2 regions of the Pseudarthrobacter cellobiosi genome follow, and region 2 is predicted to be linked to the other one. Evidence: predicted binding sites of a transcription regulator. Region 2 holds the regulator's gene; the other holds the start of a gene.
The links. Region 2 encodes LexA, which represses DNA repair genes until DNA is damaged. Its sites were predicted from a motif close to TCGAACANNTGTTCGA; they were not measured.
Positions count from the first base shown of each region.

Region 1: the regulator LexA is predicted to act here: its motif matches at 1,725-1,740, upstream of NG701_RS00930 (DUF6504 family protein).

Region 1 is NZ_JAMXBK010000013.1:39,162-42,567, reverse strand. Features, by position in the region: gene NG701_RS00935 (DNA polymerase III subunit alpha) at 1-1,334, opposite strand, end outside; gene NG701_RS00930 (DUF6504 family protein) at 1,331-1,666, opposite strand; gene NG701_RS00925 (hypothetical protein) at 1,821-2,210, shown strand; gene NG701_RS00920 (chorismate mutase) at 2,264-2,584, opposite strand; gene NG701_RS00915 (VOC family protein) at 2,604-3,026, shown strand; gene NG701_RS00910 (SOS response-associated peptidase) at 3,051-3,406, opposite strand, start outside.
Region 2 is NZ_JAMXBK010000018.1:44,491-47,896, reverse strand. Features, by position in the region: gene NG701_RS03945 (ATP-dependent DNA helicase) at 1-1,215, shown strand, start outside; gene lexA (transcriptional repressor LexA) at 1,290-2,036, opposite strand; gene NG701_RS03935 (LysM peptidoglycan-binding domain-containing protein) at 2,386-2,826, shown strand; gene NG701_RS03930 (histidinol-phosphate transaminase) at 2,905-3,406, shown strand, end outside.

The DNA of each region.
Region 1 (3,406 bases), on a different contig from region 2:
TACACGTTGTGCCGTTCGGCGCTTTCGACGTCGATGTCGATGTCCGGCAAGGTGGCCCGGTCCCGGGACAGGAAGCGTTCGAAGATCAGGTCATGTTGCAGGGGGTCCACCTGGCTGACATCAATCAGGTAGTTGACCAGGCTGGAAGCACCGGAACCGCGGGCGGCTGCCCTGACCCCCATGTCCATGATCATCCGGGAGACCTCCGCGACCGTGAGGAAATAGGAGGAAAACCCGAGGTTCCTGATGATCCCCAACTCGTGCTCCAGCCGCGAGCGCATGTCCTTGTGGGCTGAGCCTGATATTCCGGGGAACCGCCTGCTGATCCCGGCCTCGCAGCGCTGTGCCAGTTCAACGTGCGGGTCCTGGCTGATGCCAATGACCGAGGCCTCGGGGACCACCGGCTGCTTCCATCCCATGTCAGTCACCGGGTCAATCCGGCAGAAGTCGGCGAGCGCCTCGGTCTGTGCCATCAGCTGTTTGAGGTCTGCTGCGCCATACCCTGCGGCGCGGATGATTTCCTTGCCGAGCTGGAGCATCTGCGTCGATGATTTGAGCCAGGCCTGCCCGTTGGGCTGGAGCAGCGGTTCGGCCGCGAGTTCGGGGAGGGACTTCAGCGTCCGGGCGGAGTCGAGTACGTCAGCTGTGGCGGCCCCGTCCTCTGCGCAGTAGCGGACCGCATTGGTGAGCACGGCCGGCACGTGGTGTTCTTCCGCGAGTTTAAGCATTCGGACTGCGTGGGCGGTGCTCAGGGGCGCTCCGGGGGCAGTGAGCTGGGAGACGACTTCCGCCACCAGGGTTCTGGGGGGCATGGCGTCCAGCCAGCGTTTGAAAAGGGTGCGCGGACGGAGGTAGCGCCGGCCGCTCATGGCCCGTCCGACGTCGGAATCCGGGCCGATCAGGACTGTCAGGACCGGTTTCAGGGTTTTGGGGTCGAGCGTGCGGGAGGCGAGTTCGGCGCGGGTGACCGCCACCGGCACCGCTCCCCCGGCTTTGCCGGAGGTGCGGGCATGGGCATCGGACACCAGCCGGCACAGGGCGCGGTAGCCCGCCCCGTTGTTGTGGCCGCGGGCGAGCACCACCACCCTGCCAGCGAGCTGGGTGCGGTGGTCGCCGTCGTCGTCGAAAACCGCAAGGTCCACTCCCACGATGGGGTCGATGCCGGCTTCCATGCAGGCTTTGAGGTGTTTGATGGTGCCGTAGAGGCCGTCCCGGTCCGTGCAGGCGAGCGCGGTTGCGCCGTCCGCGGCGGCAACCTGGGCCAGTTCGTCGGGCCAGGCCACGCCATAGTGTGCGCTGAAGGCCGTGGAAACGTGAAGGTGGGAGAAGCTCATGCTGTTTGGGGCCGGAGTGCGTCGTGGATCCGCAGGAGCCTCCAGCGGCCGCTGCCGACATGCCTGCTCAGGTCCAGGGTGAGCGGCTCCCCCGTATCCCGGGGGGCGGCACTCCGCGGGTCCGCCCGCACTTGGACGCGCCAGATTTCGTGGTCCACCAGTCCCGGCCCGCTGCCCAGGGGCGCACGGCGTACCTCGGCCCACCACTGCCGGCGTTCATACCACCGGACAGGCTCGGCGCACACCGTGTAGTGGCGCCCGGCCCACTGGAGTTTCAGCGGCTGGCCAGCGGGGGTGCAGACGACGTCCACGGACTCGCTGAACATACCCATGGGCGCCTCCCGGAACTGAACGGAGCTGATGCAAAATGCTGATGCAAAAGCAAGGTATTCGAATACATGTTCGAATAAATCCAGTCTACGACGACGCTCCGACAAAACCTAGACAGGGGTGGACGGACGGGCAGCAGGGGGGCAGGATGGTGCCATGAGCTCCCAAAGCGCACTCCTCAAGAACGTAAGCATCAAGGCCCAGGACGCAACACTCGTGGCAACCTTTGATATCGACGGCAACATCCCGGGGGCAGGTGCGTACGTGGTGGGACTTGTGGCGGCCAGCCCTGACTACTCATCACAAAGACGGCTGGGGATTGAGTTCATGAACGGGGAGGCCATCGCCTTCTACTCGTTCAGCCACGACCAGAGTGCCGAGGAAAACTATGATCTTGCCGGCGTGACGCATTCCGGCAACACCATCACGGGGAATTTCCCCATCGCGGCCGTCCACGGCCTGGGCAAGGGCCACATCATGTCGGCTTTCAGCGAGGCTGACGGCCGGGAGTTCCAGTCGGGCGTCGCCGTCGAGGAAGCGCTCTAGTAAGCACGGGGCAGGTGCTGCCGGAACCATGTCCGGACAGCACCCGGGCGGCATCAGCTGCTTTCTTTGTGGACTTTCATTTCGAGTTCAATGAACCCCGAGATCATGGCCCGGTAGGTTGATTCCACAATGTCCGGATCAATGTCCTTCTTTTCCGCGGCGGCCCGGACATGCTCGATCACCCGTTCGACCCGGCCGGGGGCGCGGACTTCAGCGTCGTCCCCCTTCAGGGTTCCGGCGATCCGGATCAGGCGTTCGCGCCGCGCAATGAGCGTGACAATCTGCTCGTCAACTTCGTCGACCGCAATCCGAACGGCAGCGAGCTGTTCTTTGTCGGCCAAAGCGTCCCTATCGTTTCCTTGAATTGTTGCCATCTTCTGACAGTATCGAAGCATGCAGCCCAGAGTCGACTTCATCTCACTAGGCGTTCGCAGTGTTGACGCCTCCCGCCGGTTCTACGCGGAAGGTCTCGGCTGGCCTGTCCACCGCGAGTTTCCCGGCGATGTGGTGTTCATCCAGGTCAACCACGGCCTCATCCTTTCCCTGTGGGACGCCGCGCAGATGCACGCCGAGGCGGGGGTAGGTGCCCCCGGCCCGGTCCCCTGCATCACGCTCAGCCACAACCTGCCCAGCACTGAGGCGGTGGACCGGGTCATGGCGGAGGCGGCATCGGCCGGGGCCACTATCGTCGCCGCGCCCGTCACCCAGCCCTGGGGCGGGTACAGCGGCTATTTCGCCGATCCGGACGGCTTCCGCTGGGAGATTGCCTATAACCCCACCTGGACAGTGGACGACGCCGGCAAGGTCACCGTTTAGGGGCATGTCGCCCCGAGTGCCAATTTAGAACAAGGCTTCCACCGGCCGGATGAGTTCCGGGGAGTTGTTGCGTACGTTGCCCACCTCGGTGCCGACCGAATCCACGTGCCAGTCGGCCGCGACTTCCTTCACGTGGGCCCGGACCAGGTCCACGAGGAAGGCGGCGTCATCAATCTGCGGATCAAGCCACGACGCAGTTGTTGCCCGGTCCATGGGCAGCGGCACGCGGTCGTGCAGGGCGGTGAGCTTGCCGAAAATTGTGGACTCAGCACCGGGCGGCGGGGTGTCTGCCGTCAGGATGGACGTGGAGAGCATCCACCGTCCGGGATCGCCCTCGGCCTTGGACGGATCCTTCCACCACTCATACAGGCCCGCGAACA
Region 2 (3,406 bases):
CTCTCCGTGGCAATGGTCCACGCTGCGGCGTCGGGCGCTCGGAAACACACGGCCATCACTGTGGATGCCCTCAACGCAGCTGCCGCCAACCTGGAACTCGCCTTGGCCGGCGTGCCCAACGGGCTGCTCCCGAATGGCCTCAACGACGAACAGCTGGACTGCGTGGACCAGCTGCGTGAGGCCTGCCGCGCTGCCCTGTCCGACTCCAAGGGTGACGGCAGCCAAACGGCCGACGGCGGGCGGCAACTAGCGCGCTCACGCCTGATGCTGATCCTCGAACTGTGTGAACGGCTGATCGTGGCCCGGGAAAACCGTGAAGTAGTGTGGTTTTCCCGGGCAAGTTCCTTCGACCCGCAACAGGGCTATGCGCAGCCCGACGAGTCTGCGCCGGCCTTGATCAACATCGCGCCGCTCAGCGTTGCCGGCAAGCTCCGCGAAGGGCTGTTTGCCGGCCACACCGTGGTGCTGACCTCAGCGACGCTTGCCATCGGCTCAGCCTTTGAACCGGCCGCCGGCGGTTTGGGGCTGGTGGGGGAGGGCGCACCGAGCTGGACCGGGATAGACGTCGGGTCACCCTTTGACTATCCCAAACAGGGGATCCTCTACGTCGCGGGGCACCTCCCCAAGCCAGGCCGCGGGGCGTCGCCGGAGGCCCTCGATGAACTTGAGGCGCTGATCCGGGCGTCCGGCGGCGGCGCCCTGTGCCTGTTTTCGTCGCGGCGTGCCGCTGAGGAAGCCGCGGAGGCGATGCGTCCCCGGCTCGGCCTCAGCATTCTCTGCCAAGGCGACTCCACCATGACGGCACTGGTGAAGCAGTTCGCGGACGAGCCAGATACCTGCCTGTTCGGCACCATGTCCCTGTGGCAGGGTGTTGATGTTCCGGGCGGATCATGCCGGCTTGTGGTGATTGACCGCATTCCGTTCCCGCGGCCGGATGATCCGTTGATGACCGCACGGTCCCGCGCCGTTGCGCAGGCCGGCGGAAACGGCTTTATGGCGGTATCGGCGACCCACGCGGCCATCCGCCTGGCCCAGGGCGCGGGAAGGCTGATCCGTTCCACCGGAGACAAAGGCGTGGTGGCCGTGCTTGATTCCCGGCTTGCCACCGAGCGCTACGCCGGATTCCTCCGCGCCGCGCTGCCGCCGTTCTGGCCCACCACGGACCGGAAGACAGCGTTCGCAGCGCTGGAAAGGCTGGCCGGGAAAGGCGCCTGACTGAGCGCGGACCCTGCGCGGGTCCTACAAGCCAGAGCCCGTCCTAGCCAGCGCGTGAAGCGCCAGCTGGCATCCTATAGCGACCGCAGTACCGAGACGACCTTGCCCATGATCGTGGCGTGATCGCCCAGGATGGGCTCGTACTGGGTGTTCTGCGGCAACAGCCACGTGTGGCCATCGCGCTGGCGGAAGGTCTTGACGGTGGCTTCGTCGTCCAGCAGTGCCGCGACAATATCGCCGTTGGAGGCGTCTGCCTGCCGTCGGACCACTACCCAGTCGCCGTCGCAGATGGCAGCGTCCACCATGGAGTCGCCAGCCACGCGCAGCATAAAGAGCTCACCTTGGCCCACGAGCTGCCGAGGCAGGGGCATCACGTCTTCCACAACCTGATCAGCAAGGATGGGCCCGCCGGCCGCGATCCGGCCCACCAACGGCACCATCGCGGTGTCCATGGCAGAGGGAAGTTCGGTGACCGTCCCGCCGATGCCGTGCAGGACTGAGGGCTTGGTTGTCCCGTTCGCCTTAGGGGACCCGCCGTCAAGCGTCAACGGCATCAGGACTTCCATGGCGCGCGGACGCTTGGGGTCCCGGCGAAGGTATCCCAGCTTCTCCAGTTGCGAGAGCTGGTGGGTCACGCTCGACAAACTCGCCAGGCCCACGGTGTCACCGATTTCACGCATCGACGGCGGATAGCCGTTTTCATTCACCGAGCGCTGGATGGTTTCAAGGATCTTCTTTTGGCGGGCGGTGAGCCCCTTGGGAGTCCGTGGGGGTTGGCGGCGCTGCGGTGTCGCCTTGCCCTCGGCGGCTGGTGCTGCCATGTTCGCCAATGCCTTTCGGTTGCCCGGCTCCGCTCCGGCCGCTGGTGCCTGGAACGCCCCGGGGCTGGTGTCGGAGTTGATTGTCAGACCCTGCTGATCAACTACAGAGGTGGTTGTTCTTTCATCCAAACGTAGGCCAGCCACAGGGCTTTTTCAAACATTTGTTCTAGCGAGTCTCGACAATATTCGTTGATAAGTGCTAAAAATGAAGAAGCAAAGTTCGAACATGTGTTCTACTCGTTGCTTGCGGATTCGAATATTCGAATTTATGGACGGCTCAGGCCGGTACCGGCAAGTGGACGCGGAGGGCGCGCCGGGCAGCACAGTATGGTCCAGGAGGGCTCATTTCATGTCAGCTTTATCTGCTTCGCAGGACTCGCGTCCGCAGTTCATTTCCGTGCAGGACCTCACCTCGCGGCAGTGGTCCGCACCCGTTTCGACGTCGGGTTCGGCGCCAAGGCAGCGCAGGGAACCGTTGCCGCCGCTGCGCCTGACCCGCAGGGGCCGGATTGTCTTCATCGGCATCCCGCTGGTGATTCTTGCCGCAATCCTGCTTTCCCTGGCAGGTTTCCTCAACGCCCCGGCAAAGGCCGCCGATTCTGCCGCCGACCTGTCGCTAACGCCAACAGTCTCGGTCACGGTGCAGGCCGGCCAGTCACTCTGGGCCATCGCCAGTACCGTTGCGCCCGAGCGTGATCCCCGTGATGTCATCGCGGATATTGCCCAGTTGAACAACCTTTCCGCCGGCGGCGTTGTCCCCGGACAGCAGCTCTTCGTCCCCACCAGGTAAAGAGCCTGCGGGCTCGGGCGTGTGCCGCCGCAGGCCGTCACATTTTCCGGCCGTCTGCTTCGGACCTAAACTGTTCAGGTGAATGACCAGCTAGAGCGTCTGAACAGACTTCCCCTCCGGACCAACCTCCGCGGACTGACCCCGTACGGTGCCCCGCAGTTGGATGTACCTATCCTGCTGAACGTCAACGAAAACACCCATGGCGTCCCGGCGGACGTCCGGGCCGCGATCAGCGTGGCCGTGACGGAAGCCGCGGCGGGCCTCAACCGCTACCCGGACCGTGAGTTCACCGAACTCCGGGAAGCGCTGGCCGAATATCTCGGCCACGGTCTGGATGCCACCAACATCTGGGCGGCCAACGGGTCCAACGAGGTCCTCCAGCAGATTCTCCAGGCCTTCGGCGGACCCGGGCGGACGGCCCTGGGATTCCCGCCCACGTACTCCATGTATCCGCTCCTGGCCAGCGGCACGGACACCGGGTACATCGTCGGGCAGCGGGCCGACGATTACGGGCTCAGTGCCGAGTCGGCCGCGTTGCAGGTCAAAGAGCTTCAGCCCAACATCGTTTTCCTCTGCTCGC